DNA from 4 places in the Pseudocitrobacter cyperus genome. Region 4 is predicted to be linked to each of the others. Evidence: predicted binding sites of a transcription regulator. Region 4 holds the regulator's gene; each other region holds the start of a gene.

What was found. Region 4 encodes PurR, which represses purine synthesis genes. Its sites were predicted from a motif close to CANGCAAACGTTTGCNTG; they were not measured.
Region 1: the regulator PurR is predicted to act here: its motif matches at 2,306-2,323, upstream of VSR74_RS20165 (NCS2 family permease).
Region 2: the regulator PurR is predicted to act here: its motif matches at 2,042-2,059, upstream of cvpA (colicin V production protein).
Region 3: the regulator PurR is predicted to act here: its motif matches at 2,432-2,449, upstream of pyrD (quinone-dependent dihydroorotate dehydrogenase).

Annotation. Positions count from the first base shown of each region.
Region 1 is NZ_JAYMYY010000008.1:73,604-77,787, reverse strand. It holds gene soxS (superoxide response transcriptional regulator SoxS) at 360-689, opposite strand; gene soxR (redox-sensitive transcriptional activator SoxR) at 777-1,235, shown strand; gene VSR74_RS20170 (glutathione S-transferase family protein) at 1,499-2,167, shown strand; gene VSR74_RS20165 (NCS2 family permease) at 2,518-3,867, shown strand; gene VSR74_RS20160 (transketolase family protein) at 3,927-4,184, opposite strand, start outside.
Region 2 is NZ_JAYMYY010000004.1:26,179-30,362, forward strand. It holds gene folC (bifunctional tetrahydrofolate synthase/dihydrofolate synthase) at 1-1,151, shown strand, start outside; gene dedD (cell division protein DedD) at 1,141-1,842, shown strand; gene cvpA (colicin V production protein) at 2,115-2,603, shown strand; gene purF (amidophosphoribosyltransferase) at 2,637-4,154, shown strand.
Region 3 is NZ_JAYMYY010000001.1:1,020,647-1,024,830, forward strand. It holds gene VSR74_RS05030 (YcbX family protein) at 1-623, shown strand, start outside; gene zapC (cell division protein ZapC) at 620-1,162, opposite strand; gene pyrD (quinone-dependent dihydroorotate dehydrogenase) at 1,327-2,337, opposite strand; gene ssuE (NADPH-dependent FMN reductase) at 2,621-3,190, shown strand; gene VSR74_RS05050 (hypothetical protein) at 3,227-3,643, opposite strand; gene VSR74_RS05055 (helix-turn-helix domain-containing protein) at 4,009-4,184, shown strand, end outside.
Region 4 is NZ_JAYMYY010000001.1:341,525-345,708, reverse strand. It holds gene VSR74_RS01695 (MFS transporter) at 1-911, opposite strand, end outside; gene cydH (cytochrome bd-I oxidase subunit CydH) at 1,085-1,174, opposite strand; gene purR (HTH-type transcriptional repressor PurR) at 1,469-2,494, shown strand; gene punR (DNA-binding transcriptional activator PunR) at 2,491-3,423, opposite strand; gene punC (purine nucleoside transporter PunC) at 3,532-4,184, shown strand, end outside.

The DNA.
Region 1 (4,184 bases), on a different contig from region 4:
TAAGTACGTGACTGGGGATTCACTCCCTTGTCGCCTTGATGCAACTTGAATGATTTTGTGTATATGCCCTGACAGCGCGGCGTTCTCACAAAGGTGCAGTCCATTCTGGCTATCGACAGGCATTCACAAATGATATGAAACGCTGTTTTTTGTTTCACTCGATAACGTGAACTATATCACAATTGCTGTTTTATTCACCAGAAGTAAACGCAGCAAATTGCACCATTTTCCCCTGAAAATAGTTACATAAGGCAGCACCTTTCGTGCGGCCTGGAAGGCGCTAAATCTAACTCACTGTTTTTAAAAAAGGTAGGCCGGACAGGCGCAAGCGCCATCCGGCAGGTTTCCGGTGCAGCGCATTATGCAGAGAGGCGGTGGCGATAGTCGCTCGGCGTGCGGTCAAATTCACGGCGGAACACGCGCGAGAAAGTTTGCTGGGAAACATAACCCAGATCCATCGCGATATCGAAGATTGGGCGCTGTGTGTTACGTAGCTCCTGCGCGGCCAGCAGCAGACGGCGTTGACGAATATAGTCACCCAGCGTCTGGCGCATCTCGGTACGGAACATCCGTTGCAGATACCACTTTGAGTAACCGGATTTCTTCGCAACAACATCAATGTTAAGTGGTTGATCGATATGTTCATCTATCCATTCGATAAGCGTTTGAATAATTTCCCGATGGGACATAAGGCTCTCCCCGTTGTCTATTTTTGCTTCAACTTTTGTGTTGCTGGCGAGTATAATTCCTCAAGTTAACTTGAGGTAAAGCAGAAAATGGAAAAAAAACCAACGCGCATTAAAACGCTGCTTACACCGGGCGAAGTCGCGAAGCGTACCGGAGTCGCTGTCTCCGCTTTGCACTTCTATGAAAGTAAGGGGCTGATCCGCAGCCAGCGCAACGCGGGTAATCAACGCCGCTACAAACGTGATGTACTGCGTTATGTGGCAATTATTAAAATCGCCCAGCGGTTGGGGATCCCGCTTGCGACCATCGGTGAATCGCTGGGGGTGGTGCCGGAAGGGCACACGCTGGGGCAAAAAGACTGGAAACGCCTGACCACCCAGTGGCGTCAGGAGCTGGATAAGCGTATTCACTCAATGGAAGCGCTGCGCGACCAGCTCGATGGCTGCATCGGTTGCGGCTGTATGTCTCTGCGCGACTGCCCGTTGCGTAACCCTGGCGACAAGCTGGGAGAAGAGGGGACGGGCGCACGTCTGTTAGAAGAGGAATAAAAAACGAAAGCGCCACAACTGGGCGCTTTCGTATGTTCCGGTCTTTGTCTTTCGCTCTATCCCACTGGTTCATGGGAGGGTTTCCCCCGACATCAGCATCCCTCGGTCGAGCATGGGGTTGGAGGTTCCGGTTTGTGCTGACACTTTAAGTCTACTTCTCCTCCCCCTGTTTTCCAGCCGAATTGGCGTTTTTTTCGCCGCAATTTTTACGCGGAGTGCCGTCTGTTCCTATAGTTAATTTGAACAAACCTGCGGAGAAAACCATGTTAACCGTCCATCACCTCAATCAATCCCGCTCACAGCGTGTGCTCTGGGCGCTGGAAGAGTTGAACCTGCCCTATCAGATCGTCCGCTATCAGCGTGGCGCGGATATGCTGGCGCCGGATACCCTGAAAAAAATCCACCCACTCGGCAAATCACCGATTGTCGAAGATAACGGACACGTTATCGCTGAATCGGGGGCGATTCTCGAATATTTGCAGGATATTGGCGATCCCGATAATCGCTTTAAACCGCAGGATCCCGACGGCAAATTGCAGTATCGCTTCTGGCTGCATTATGCCGAAGGCTCGTTGATGTCGATTATGATGATCAAGCTGGTGTTGCAGATGCTCGGTAAATCACCCGTGCCGCTGGGGTTGCGCACGGTAGGGAAAGTGCTGGGAACGGGCGTACAGAAAGCCTGGCTGAATAATCAGATTGCGACCCACGCCAGTTTTATTGAATCGCATCTTGCGAAAACGCCGTGGTTCGCGGGCGACGAACTCAGCATGGCGGATATCCAGATGAGTTTTCCCCTGTTTGCGCTACTTTCCCGTGGTGGGCTCTCTTCCCTGCCGAATATCACCGCCTGGAAGGCGCGTGTTGAAGCGCGTCCAGCCTGGCAGCAGGCGATTGAGAAAGGCGGGCCATTTTCGCTTCCCGGTGAATGAGGCCATATTTGCAACGCAATTGTTGCCGGATTGCGCACTAACGATAACGTTTGCGCATGTGTTGGCGATTTATTCATCGTCATAAGCGAATTTTAGCGAAATGGCGTAAACATCAGTTGAAAATGGTGTCATAAAAACCAGATAATCGTTTGCCTTTAATTTCCGTCGTGCTCAGACGGGATTTTTGACGCTTTCTGCTCAACCGTTTTGTCGGCGCGGAGTTAATCGTTTGCTTTTTTTCGGCTCCCCTTTGCCGCAAAGATAAAGCACATGGAGATGACGATTAACAAACAGGGGATGGTCCACCACGCTTACGAACGAATGATAAAAATTTTCAGGGGATGTTTTCTATGTCTACGCCTTCAGCGCGTACCGGCGGTTCACTCGACGCCTGGTTTAAAATTTCTGCTCGTGGTAGCTCCGTTCGTCAGGAGATAGTCGCCGGTCTCACCACCTTCCTGGCGATGGTTTATTCCGTTATCGTCGTGCCGGGTATGCTCGGCAAAGCGGGTTTCCCGCCTGCCGCGGTCTTCGTTGCCACCTGCCTGGTGGCGGGCGTGGGTTCTCTCGTGATGGGCCTGTGGGCGAACCTGCCGCTGGCAATCGGTTGTGCGATTTCACTGACCGCCTTCACCGCGTTTAGCCTGGTGTTGGGGCAGCAGATCAGCATACCGGTTGCGCTGGGCGCGGTCTTCCTGATGGGGGTGCTGTTTACCATTATCTCTGCGACGGGCATCCGTAGCTGGATTTTACGCAATTTACCGCAAGGCATCGCGCACGGCACGGGGATTGGTATCGGTCTGTTCCTGCTGCTGATTGCGGCCAACGGCGTCGGTCTGGTGATCAAGAACCCGCTGGATGGTTTGCCGGTTGCGCTCGGTCACTTCGCCAGCTTCCCGGTGATCATGTCGCTGGTGGGCCTGGCGATGATTATCGGCCTCGAAAAACTGAAAGTGCCGGGCGGCATTCTGCTGACTATTATTGGCGTCTCGATTGTCGGCCTGATTTTCGACCCGAATGTACACTTCTCCGGTATTTTCGCGATGCCTTCCCTCAGCGATGAGAACGGTCACTCGCTGATTGGTAGCCTGGATATCATGGGCGCGCTGAACCCTATTGTTCTGCCAAGCGTACTGGCGTTGGTCATGACGGCGGTATTTGATGCCACCGGGACGATCCGTGCCGTCGCCGGTCAGGCTAACCTGCTGGATAAAGACGGGCAGATCATCAACGGCGGTAAAGCGCTGACCACCGATTCCCTGAGCAGCGTATTCTCGGCAGTTGTCGGCGCAGCGCCTGCGGCGGTATATATCGAATCTGCGGCCGGGACGGCGGCGGGGGGTAAAACGGGTCTAACGGCGATCACCGTCGGTATCCTGTTCCTGCTGATCCTGTTCCTTTCTCCGCTCTCTTATCTGGTTCCGGCCTATGCCACCGCTCCGGCGCTGATGTACGTTGGCCTGCTGATGCTGAGCAACGTGGCGCGCATCGATTTCAACGACTTTGTTGATGCGATGTCCGGCCTGATCACCGCGGTATTCATCGTGCTCACCTGTAACATTGTTACCGGCATCATGATTGGTTTTGCGACGCTGGTGATTGGCCGCGTGGTATCAGGCGAATGGCGTAAGCTGAACATCGGCACTGTCGTGATTGCGGTGGCGCTGGTGGCGTTTTATGCGGGCGGTTGGGCGATTTAATACGTATTGCGCTCCGTCTCCATATTAAGCGGCCTTACGGCCGCTTTTTCATACCTGAACTACAGCAGTTCCCTTGCCGCCGCGACGATATCATCACGCGTCAGCCCATACTCCTGTTCGAGAAAATCCTGCGTTCCTACCTGACCATAGCGCTCTTTCACGCCCACGCGACGCATCGGCACCGGACAGGTTTCCACCAGAACTTCCGCCACCGCCGAACCCAGCCCGTTATGAATGCTGTGGTTTTCGCAGGTGACAATGCGCCCGGTTTTCTCGGCATAGTTCTTCACCAGCATCCGGTCTATCGGCTTGAGCGT
Region 2 (4,184 bases), on a different contig from region 4:
CCCGGCTCAATGTGCAGAAACCGGCGCCCTTCGTCTTCACCGTGGCCGGAACCAACGGCAAAGGCACGACCTGTCGGACGCTGGAAGCGATGCTGATGGCGGCAGGCTATAAGGTGGGTGTTTACAGCTCTCCTCATCTGGTGCGCTATACGGAGCGTGTGCGCGTACAGGGCGCAGAGCTTGCAGAAAGCGCGCATACGGCTTCTTTCGCGGCTATTGAACAGGCGCGAGGCGATATCTCCCTGAGCTATTTTGAATATGGCACCCTCTCTGCGCTGTGGCTGTTTAAGCAGGCGGGGCTGGATGTGGTTATTCTCGAAGTTGGGCTCGGCGGGCGACTGGATGCGACGAATCTGGTAGACCCGGATGTGGCGGTCATTACCAGTATCGCGCTGGATCACACCGACTGGCTGGGGCCAGACCGCGAAAGTATTGGTCGCGAAAAAGCCGGGATTTTCCGCGCCGGGCGTCCGGCGGTGGTGGGGGAGCCTGATATGCCAGCGACTATCGCTGATGTTGCTCGTGAAAAGGGCGCACAGTTGTTACAGCGGGACGTAGCCTGGCAGTATGGCGTCGATGCGCAAAGCTGGTGGTTTAGCGATGCGACAGGCCGCCTGGACACGCTGCCGTTGCCGCAGGTGCCGCAACCAAACGCCGCTACCGCACTGGCTGCGCTGCGCGCCAGCGGCCTGAAGGTTAGCGAACAGGCCATTCGTGAAGGCATCGCCAGCGCGATTCTGCCCGGGCGCTTCCAGACGATTCAGGCCTCGCCGCGCGTGATCCTCGATGTCGCACATAACCCGCATGCGGCCGCATATCTCGCCGGGCGTCTCAAATCTGAGCCGCTAACCGGGCGCGTTCTGGCGGTTATTGGTATGCTGCATGATAAGGATATTGCCGGCACGCTGGCGTGTCTGGAAGGCGTTGTCGATAGCTGGTATTGTGCGCCTTTAGAAGGGCCTCGCGGAGCCACGGCTGAACAGCTTGTGGAACATCTACGCGCAGGGACAGTCTACGCCAGTGTGGCACAGGCGTGGCATGCGGCAATGGCCGATGCCGGGCCGGATGATACGGTGCTGGTGTGTGGTTCCTTCCACACGGTAGCGCATGTAATGGAAGAGTTAGACGCGGGGAGAACCGGTGGCAAGTAAGTTTCAGAACCGCTTAGTCGGGACGATTGTGCTGGTAGCGCTGGGGGTTATCGTGCTGCCAGGGTTGCTCGACGGGCAGAAAAAGCATTACCAGGATGAGTTTGCCGCGATCCCACTGGTGCCAAAACCGGGCGACCGCGATGAGCCGGATATGTTGCCGACGGCAACGCAGGCGCTGCCTGCGCAGCCGCCGGAAGGCGCGGCGGAAGAGGTGAGGGCGGGCGACGCAGCGGCACCATCGCTTGATCCTGGCCGTTTTGCCGCGGCGAATAATAATGGTATTGATCCTGCGCCTGCGCCGGTTGAACAACCAAAACCGAAACCAAAGCCTGTTGAACAGCCAAAACCTAAACCGCAGCCAACGCGCGATGTCGCCAGCGAGCAAATCGCCGCCGCGACCGAAGCGCCGCCGGCAAAACCTGCGCCTGCTGAAAAACCGGCGCCGGAAGGAAAGGCGTATGTGGTACAGCTTGGCGCGTTGAAAAATGCCGATAAAGTTAACGAGATTGTCGCGTCGCTTCGCGGTGCGGGCTATCGCGTCTATACGTCGCCTTCCACGCCAGTTCAGGGTAAAATTACCCGCATTCTGGTGGGGCCTGATGCGTCGAAAGATAAGCTGAAAGGTTCTCTTGGTGAGCTTAAGCAACTCTCCGGGCTGAGCGGGGTGGTGATGGGGTATACGCCGAATTAAAGGTGGCCTGACCCCTCACCCCGACCCTCTCCCCATAGGGGAGAGGGGAAAACCAGCGCCGAACTTAGCATCGTGCTCGGGCGATCCCCTCTCCCCTATGGGGAGAGGGATAGGGTGAGGGGGTTTTACCCCCTCCAGAAGTGATGGCGTTGAACATTTTTTCAGCGCCATTTTTATTTTCGCAGGGAAAGGAAATCCCTACGCAAACGTTTTCTTTTTCTGTTAGAATGCGCCCCGAACCGGATGACAGGGCGTAGCATCGTGGGACACATATGGTCTGGATTGATTACGCCATTATCGCGGTAATAGGTTTTTCCTGTCTGGTTAGCCTTATCCGTGGCTTTGTTCGTGAAGCGTTATCGCTGGTGACATGGGGCTGTGCCTTCTTTGTCGCCAGTCATTACTACACTTACCTGTCCGTCTGGTTCACGGGCTTTGATGATGAACTGGTTCGCAACGGGATTGCTATCGCGGTACTGTTTATCGCGACGCTTATCGTCGGCGCTATCGTTAACTACGTTATCGGTCAACTGGTGGAAAAAACCGGTTTGTCGGGAACGGACAGAGTGTTGGGCATCTGCTTTGGTGCGCTGCGCGGGGTGTTAATCGTCGCCGCTATTCTGTTCTTCCTCGATACCTTTACGGGCGTTGCGAAAAGCGAAGACTGGCATAAATCGCAGCTTATCCCGCAGTTCAGTTTCATCATCAGATGGTTCTTTGACTATCTGCAAAGCTCGTCAAGTTTCTTGCCCAGGACATAAGTCCTGAGATGTGGCTTAACGAGGAAAAGACGTATGTGCGGTATTGTCGGTATCGCCGGTGTTATGCCGGTCAACCAGTCGATTTATGATGCGTTAACGGTGCTGCAGCATCGTGGACAGGATGCCGCGGGCATCATTACCATTGATGCGAACAACTGCTTCCGGTTACGTAAGGCAAACGGGCTGGTCAGCGATGTCTTTGAAGCTCGCCATATGCAGCGTATGCAGGGCAATATGGGGATTGGTCATGTGCGCTACCCAACCGCTGGCAGCTCCAGCGCGTCCGAGGCGCAACCTTTCTACGTTAACTCCCCGTATGGCATCACGCTCGCGCATAATGGTAATCTGACCAACGCGCACGAACTGCGTGAGAAACTGTTCGAAGAGAAGCGCCGCCACATCAACACCACCTCTGATTCTGAGATCCTGCTGAATATCTTCGCCAGTGAACTCGACAACTTCCGCCATTATCCGCTGGAAGCCGACAACATCTTCGCCGCGATTGCGGCCACTAACCGCCAGATCCGTGGCGCTTATGCGTGCGTGGCGATGATCATCGGCCATGGCATGGTCGCCTTCCGCGACCCGAACGGTATTCGCCCGCTGGTGCTGGGTAAGCGCGATGTTGGCGATGGCCGTACCGAGTATATGGTTGCTTCCGAAAGCGTGGCACTGGATACGCTGGGCTTTGAGTTCCTGCGCGATGTTGCGCCGGGCGAAGCGGTATATATCACCGAGAAGGGTCAGCTCTTTACCCGCCAGTGTGCAGAGAATCCGGTCAGCAACCCGTGCCTGTTCGAGTACGTCTATTTCGCGCGTCCGGACTCCTTTATCGACAAGATTTCCGTCTACAGCGCGCGTGTGAATATGGGCACCAAACTCGGCGAAAAAATTGCCCGCGAGTGGGAAGATCTGGATATCGATGTGGTGATCCCGATTCCGGAAACGTCCTGCGATATCGCGCTGGAAATCGCCCGGATTCTGGATAAGCCGTATCGCCAGGGCTTTGTGAAAAACCGCTATGTGGGTCGTACTTTTATCATGCCGGGTCAGCAGTTGCGTCGTAAATCCGTGCGCCGCAAGCTGAACGCCAACCGCGCCGAGTTCCGCGATAAAAACGTCCTGCTGGTGGATGACTCTATTGTGCGTGGTACCACCTCAGAGCAGATTATCGAGATGGCGCGCGAAGCAGGAGCGAAGAAAGTGTATCTGGCGTCAGCCGCACCGGAAATTCGCTTCCCGAACGTGTATGGTATCGACATGCCAACCGCCACCGAGCTGATTGCCCACGGGCGTGAAGTGGATGAAATCCGCCAGATTATTGGCGCAGATGGTCTCATCTTCCAGGATCTTAACGATCTGATCGACGCAGTACGCGCAGAAAACCCGGATATTCAGCAGTTTGAATGCTCCGTGTTCAACGGCGTCTACGTCACCAAAGATGTTGACCAGCAATACCTCGATTATCTCGATTCCCTGCGTAACGACGACGCCAAAGCGGTGCAGTTGCAGAACGAAGTGGAAAACTTAGAGATGCATAACGAAGGGTAAACTTCCCACCGCCAGGGGCAACCCTGGCGT
Region 3 (4,184 bases), 680 kb from region 4:
CTGCCAGCGTCAGGATGGAACAGTTCCGCCCTAATCTGGTGGTGGCCGGCGCACAGGCGTGGGATGAAGATAGCTGGAAAACCCTTCGTATTGGTGAAGTGGTCTTTGATGTGGTGAAACCCTGCAGTCGCTGTATCTTTACCACCATTAGCCCGGAGCGGGGTCAGAAACATCCTGCGGGAGAACCGTTGCATACGCTGCAATCATTCCGCACCGCCCAGGATAATGGCGACGTTGATTTTGGGCAGAACCTGATCCCGCGCAGCAGCGGCGTGATTCGTGTGGGCGATGAAGTCGAAATATTAGCGACCGGGCCCGGAAAGATCTATGGCGCCGGGGAAGACGATGAGAGCCAGGCGCTTCCCGGCACACAGACGACAAAGGTGGAAATCAACTGGCAGGGTCAGGCTTTTACCGGAAATAACCAGCAGGTTTTACTGGAGCAACTGGAACAGCAGGGAATCCGAATCCCCTACTCCTGTCGGGCAGGTATTTGCGGGAGCTGTCGGATAACACTTGAGGAAGGCGAAGTCAGCCCGCTCAAGAAGAGTGCCGTTGGCAATGATGGCACAATATTGAGCTGTAGCTGCGTGCCGAAAACGGCGCTGAAATTACGCAGTTAAACGGCCTGTTCCAGGCTGTAACCCGCCAGACCAGGCTGGGGTTGCAGCCTGTCATTCATCACCTTAATCGCATCGCCTAATTGCATGGTTCGCCCCGCCAGCACCAATCCTGGCTGCGCCAACAGGCAAAGCGCGGCGTTATCACCGGGCTCAACCACCAGCAGATTCACCTGTTGGTCGGTATCACTTAACCAGACGCAGGCAGCATCACCTGTAGCAGGCGACCAGTTATCGCTATGGGCGCGGAAGTGCCAGCTTTTCGGCATTTGCGGTTTTAGAAAACGAATCGCTACCAGCGCATTCAGAATGAGTTCGGCGCGGTGTTCTTTAGAGAGTTCCAGGTCGCGGCATTTTTCTTCAAATGAGAAATAGAGCGCGGCGTCATCGACGCAAAATCCGCTGGGGTCAAAGGCATCAGGCGTCAGCATCCGACGGGCATAACGCGAACGGAACAGCATGCCATTGGCTAAATCGAGCATCATTCGATCATGCTCTTCATCATAATACCAACGCCAGTTGTCATCCGGTTTAATTCGCATTGTCCGCTCCCCTCATTTTTAGCATCCGATTGCTTTGTAATCTTTTCCGTTTCGTTTACAGCCTAAATAATAAAAGACCAAAATGTCTAAATAAGCAACAATAATGAAATATAAAGCAACCAGGGCTTAAAATAAAGCCCTGGTTCACATAATGAGATAAAAGATTAGATATGAGTTACGATTTCTTTAATCAGCGGCGGGCCTTTAAAAATAAAACCGGAGTAGATCTGCACGAGCGTTGCGCCAGCAGCCAGTTTCTCTCGTGCAGCAATCACCGAGTCAATCCCGCCAACACCAATGATCGGCAGACGACCGTTTAATTCCGCGGCGAGCATACGAATAATTTCGGTGCTTTTTAATTGCAATGGACGACCACTTAATCCGCCCATTTCATCGCAATTCTTCATCCCCTGAACCAGGGAACGATCCAGTGTAGTATTCGTCGCGATCACCCCATCAATATTATGGCGAACTAAACTATCGGCAACCTGGATCAACTCCTCAGGAGAAAGATCCGGCGCGATCTTCACCGCCACAGGAACATATTTATGATGTTTTGCCTGGAGTTCAGCTTGTTTATTTTTAATACCAGAAAGCAAATCGTCGAGTGCTTCGCCATATTGCAGGGTGCGTAGCCCTGGGGTATTTGGTGAGGAGATATTAATGGCAATATATCCGGCATAAGCATAGATTTTTTCCATACAAATCAGATAGTCATCTTTGCCTTGCTCAACTGGCGTATCTTTATTTTTGCCAATATTAATACCCAGAATGCCATCAAAATGCGCTTTTTTAACGTTCTCAACCAGGTTATCAACACCCAGGTTATTAAAGCCCATACGGTTGATCAACCCTTCGGCATCGACCAGACGGAAGATCCTCGGCTTGTCATTACCTGGTTGCGGACGGGGCGTTACGGTTCCTATCTCGATCGAACCAAAACCCATCGCGCCGAGTGCATCAATACACTCACCATTTTTGTCCAGACCTGCCGCCAGACCCAACGGGTTCTTGAAGGTTAGTCCCATACAGCTCACCGGCTTTGAAGGCACTTTCTGGCGAACCAGTGCTTCAAACGGCGTTCCGGTCACCCGGCGTAATGATTGAAAAGTTAATTCATGAGCGCGCTCAGGATCGAGCTGGAAAAGGGCTTTACGAACGAAGGGGTAGTACATGAACTCTCCTGGATTCCCGGTGTGCAAACCGGGGGCGTATTATGTGCTATCCAGCACAGAAAGGGAATTGACCTGTGGCAAAAAAAGCGTATTAAACGCAATCGTTTTCCCTGGCACTTCTTCTTTCGTTCTTCGTCTGGCTTGTCCAGCACGACTGCCATATGCGTTTTTCGGCAATCGAACCGCAGATAAATTATTTAGCGTTCGCCCGAGGCTCTGCGAGACTCACCCTTAATGTTATCAATGTTAGATAAATACAAGCATTTTGTTATAAGGAGAGAGTATGCGCGTCATCACCTTAGCGGGAAGCCCCCGTTTTCCTTCCCGCTCCAGCGCTCTGCTTGAGTACGCCCGCGAAAAACTGGCGGCAGTAGATGTCGAAGTTTGTCACTGGCATCTACAGAATTTCGAGCCGGAAGATCTGCTGTATGCCCGTTTTGATAGCCCGGCGCTAAAAACGCTGACTGAGCAACTGGCGCAGGCCGATGGCCTAATCGTTGCCACGCCGGTTTATAAAGCATCGTTTTCCGGCGCATTAAAAACACTGTTGGATCTGTTGCCCGAACGGGCACTGGATGGAAAAGTGGTATTACCATTAGCAACCGGTGGGACGGTTGCCCATATGCTGGCGGTCGATTACGCCCTCAAGCCCGTATTAAGCGCACTGAAGGCCCAGGAAATTCTCCACGGTGTATTTGCCGACGACAGCCAGGTAACGGACTACCAGCATAAACCTCATTTCAGCCCAAATCTGCAAAGCCGTCTCGATAGCGCACTGGAAACGTTCTGGCAGGCGCTCCACCGTCGCGATATCCGCGTCCCATCATTTCATCAACAATTTGAACACGCATAAAAATCGCCGGATGAGCCTTGTATCATCCGGCGATCATCATTTACTGGATTCACATCTGTAATCTTCTTTCTGCCCTGCCGCTGTCACCTGCATCGGGAAAATGACCGGTTTGCTCATGTCGACATGCAGGTAGCGGGGATTTTTGCTGTCACGCGTTTTAAAGTCCATAACAACCAGATTCGCATCTGCGCGGGTCGGCGCAATATAGTGGAAAACCTCCCCCTTCATCGTCAGCGTTTCATCTTTCGACTTCAACACTGCCGTCGCCTTCTCCCCTTTTGCATCCATACAGTTCAGTATCAGGGTACTGAAATCGCCTGAAGCAGTGGGCGTGGTACTCTGTTGCTGCTCCGGGTTGCTGGCCGGTTTATTCGCATTTTTATTTGTATTTTCTGCCGAACATCCGGAAATAATAAATAGAATAAATATGGATGCTGCTTTTTTAGAGAACATTTTTTCCTCACAGGAATATGCGGTATTGGTAATGGAAATTTGACAAAATTATACATATATAAACAAACGCAAATTCCAGAATATTGTCAACGTCCTGGATAGTTTATCTTAGCATTTTTAACCATAGTTCAGGCAAGGATAATTTGAGATAAATCTTAAAAGAATTTTATTTCGTCACTTTTTCAGATTTATCAATATAATAAGGCCACGGCACAGCCCTTACGCAGGGTACAAGAGCTTATTAGACTGTTTCATTAAATGGTGTATTCAAACATCATCAGCGCCCTGTACATATTTTCAGCTTAAACCTTATGCGTTTGAGAATTTTGGTCTTACCTTACAACTGGAAGTCACAATACGCTAAAATGAAGTCATATACTCAAAAACCCATTGCATCCCTGGAACTCATTGTTGAACACATTATCAAGCATGCTAATTATGAATCAGTGACAATAGCGGAAGAGAACTTCAGGTTACAGCGTGAAAAATATCTATATTTTGTTACATCTGGAAATTTCACTCTTAGAAACCAGACCAATAA
Region 4 (4,184 bases):
GTCGCGGCTCCCCAGATAACCATGCTGACCGCAGCACCGATTTCCGTGCGCGCAAGGAACGGTATCGCCAGCATTATCAACATCAGAAGCAACAAAAATCCCTTCAGCGTGCCGCTGACGGAACGATCGGCAAACTTACCGCCGAGGTAGTTCCCCAGAGAAAAACCGACGCCAATCAGCACCAGCATCAATGTGATAAAGGTAGAGGATGCATCGGTAATGGTGTGCAATACCGGCGAAATATAGGTATAGAGCGTAAACATCGCTCCCGCACCGAGCACCGTCGTCAGCAAAGCGGAAAGCACCTGCGGGCGCACCAGCACCGAAAGTTCGCGTTTCACATCCGGTTTTTCACCTGCCCCGCCCTGCGGTAACGAGAGCCACAGGCTAACTATCGAAATCACGCCAAGACCCGCCGTTGCCAGGAACGACATCCGCCAGCCGATGGTTTCGCCAAGCCAGGTGGCTGCGGGAACACCGCCGATGTTGGCAATCGTCAGCCCCATAAACATAGTGGCGACCGCGCTGGCTTGTTTGTGTTTTGGCACCACGCTTGCCGCAACCACCGAGCCCAGGCCAAAGAATGCGCCATGGTTGAGGCTGGTAATAATGCGCGAGAGCATCAGGGTGGTGTAATCCGGCGCGATAGCCGAGAGCACATTGCCGAGGGTGAAAATCGTCATCAGGAAGATTAAGGCATTGCGCCGCGCACGATGGGAGAGCAGTAACGTCATCAGCGGCGCACCCACCATCACCCCTACAGCGTAGGCGCTGATTAACATACCTGCGGCAGGAATTGAAACATCAACCCCTTCAGCGATAACAGGTAAGAGCCCCATCGGCGAAAATTCGGTGGTGCCAATCCCAAATGCGCCAATGGCTAACGCCAGTAAGGGAAAATTGACTTTCATGCAATGACTCCGGTTTGCCGCAAATCTGGACGGCGTGACAACTGAAGGCAAAAGCATGACATCGATCACAAAAAAACAGAAGTGTACAAATTAGCAAAATAGTTTTGCTGATGTGATAACAATCGATATGAGGAATTGAAGTGAGGGAGAGTGAACTCTCCCTGCGAAATGAATTAATGCAGGACGGCAGTTAGCCCGGCCGCCACGATCAGCGCCAGCGTAATAACCGTCGTGGTAATTGACATCTTCAGTTCAGTACTCATCAATTTTTCTCCTTGTTATCACCACACCAAAAGTGAGTTAAATCATTTTTGCACACTTAATAGCAAAAATCTTCTCTGATTTCACACGATAACCGATTTTGCGCTTCCACTTTTGCCAAAGATCAGACAAAATTCGACGCTAATTTATAAGTGTATCGGCCATTGACCCCCTCCTGTCGTCCTGTGTCGTTTTCCCGGCGAACCGCAATTCATAACATTGCGTCAGGGTGAGTGAAGGCAAACGTTTTCGTAGTTAATCGAACGGGGGCAGGCCCGGGTCTGGAGTGAGATGGAATGGCAACTATTAAAGATGTAGCGAAACGCGCAAACGTTTCCACTACAACTGTATCACATGTGATTAACAAGACGCGCTTTGTCGCCGAGGATACGCGGGAAGCGGTATGGGCGGCAATCAAAGAGCTCCACTACTCTCCAAGCGCCGTCGCCCGTAGTCTGAAAGTCAATCACACCAAATCCATTGGTTTGTTGGCAACCAGTAGTGAAGCGGCCTACTTCGCTGAAATAATTGAAGCCGTTGAGAAAAACTGTTTTCAGAAAGGCTATACCCTGATCCTTGGCAACGCCTGGAACAATCTTGAGAAGCAGCGCGCTTACCTCTCTATGATGGCGCAAAAGCGCGTAGACGGCCTGCTGGTGATGTGTTCTGAATATCCGGAATCGCTGCTGCAGATGCTGGAAGAGTATCGCAATATTCCGATGGTGGTGATGGACTGGGGCGAAGCCAAAGCTGATTTTACTGACTCGGTCATTGATAACGCCTTCGAAGGTGGCTATATGGCAGGCCGTTATCTGGTGGAACGTGGCCACCGCGAAATTGGCGTCATCCCCGGCCCGCTTGAGCGTAACACCGGTGCGGGCCGCCTGGCCGGTTTTATGAAAGCGATGGAAGAGATGCATATTAATGTGCCGTCCAACTGGATCGTTCAGGGTGATTTCGAGCCTGAATCCGGCTATCGCGCCATGCAGCAAATCCTCTCGCAGAATCCGCGTCCGACGGCCATTTTCTGCGGTGGTGATGTCATGGCGATGGGTGCGCTCTGCGCCGCTGATGAAATGGGACTACGCGTCCCGCAGGATATCTCCCTGATTGGTTACGACAACGTGCGCAACTCTCGCTTCTTTACGCCGGCGTTGACCACTATCCACCAGCCTAAAGACTCCCTCGGGGAAACCGCCTTTAATATGCTGATGGACAGAATTGTCAGCAAACGCGAAGAGTCGCAGTCGATTGAAGTCCATCCGCGCCTCATCGAGCGCCGTTCCGTCGCCGACGGCCCCTTCCGCGATTACCGTCGTTAAGGCTCTCTGCGAACGCCATTTTCCGGCGTTCGCAGCCACTCGCTGTTCAGCGTTTCACTGTCGCCCAGATAGTCCAGCAGCCAGCCTAACGCTACAGATGTATCGTTTTGCTGCCACGTCAGACAACAAGCCGCATCCGGAAAAGGGTTTTCCAGTTCCAGTGCCACCCACTCGCCCGTGTCTATCTTCGGACGCGCAAAATGTTCTGGCACCATTCCGACGCAAAGCCCCGCGGATAAACAGGTCTCTGAAGAGCCCCAGTCTGGTACCACAACCCGTTTCTGGTTATCCAGCAGCCAGGTGATTCGTTTTGGCAACGAGCGCGAAGTATCCTCACGCACCAGCGAAGGCCAGTTGCGCAATGTATCATCGCTAAATGGCCCGCTCATCTTCGCCAGAGGATGCTGGCTTGCCACCACGCACTGCCAGCTCAGCATACCCATATCGCGAAAGGCATAACGCCCCCCAACGGGGATCGCCTGCGTCGCGCCAATCGCCAGCTCAACCCGGCCATCTGCCAGCGCATCCCAGACGCCGTTGAACACTTCCTGATAAACCAGCAGTTCAACATCACTGAAGTGCCGATAGAAATCGACAATCATCTGCCGGGTGCGCTCAGGCCTGACGATATTATCAACCGCAATGGCCAGTTGACCGCGCCAGCCATTGGCAATTTGCTGGCACTGCTGACGAGTGATCTGCATTTTTTTGATAACAGAACGCCCTTCTTTCAAAAACCACGCCCCCGCAGGCGTCAGCTCAACATCGCGATGACGGCGTTCGAACAGCGGAACCGCCAGCCACTCTTCCAGTTGCCGCACCGTGTAACTGATTGCTGAAGGTACCCGGTGCAGTTCATTCGCCGCACCGCTAAAGCTGCCGTTACGCGCAACGGCATCAACCACTTCCAGTGAATATTCAGACCACATGCTCTGCCTACAAAATTTTTGAAACCAGGCCGCAAATATTAGCGTTTCACAAGCCAGATTTCACTCTCTACACTCTCAGCCTCTTCCGACACAAGAAAAGGCGTTTTTATGCAACCTGGGAAAGGATTTTTAGTCTGGCTGGCGGGCCTGAGCGTATTGGGCTTCCTGGCCACTGATATGTATCTTCCGGCCTTTGCCGCCATTCAGAGCGATTTGCAAACACCGGCGTCTGCCGTCAGTGCCAGCCTGAGTCTGTTCCTTGCCGGATTTGCTATCGCGCAACTGCTGTGGGGGCCGCTCTCTGACCGTTATGGCCGCAAACCGATTTTGTTAACAGGCCTGGCGATTTTCGCCTTCGGCTGCCTGGGAATGCTGTGGGTGCGCGATGCCAGCATACTGCTGGTGCTGCGTTTTATCCAGGCGGTCGGCGTCTGCGCAGCGGCTGTCACCTGGCAGGCAATGGTCACAGACTACTATCCGGCGCAGCGTATCAACCGTATTTTCGCCACGATTATGCCGCTGGTTGGCCTCTCTCCGGCACTGGCCCCCCTGCTGGGAAGCTGGATCCTGCATCACTTCGAGTGGCAGGCTATTTTCACCACGCTGTTTATCATTACGCTGATTTTGATGATCCCGGCGCTGCGCCTGAAGCCCGCCCACCCGAAAGTGTCCGCAAACCCGGACAAACTGACCTTTATGAAGCTGCTGCGCAGTCAGGATTACCGCGGCAACGTGTTGATATACGCCGCCTGTTCCGCCAG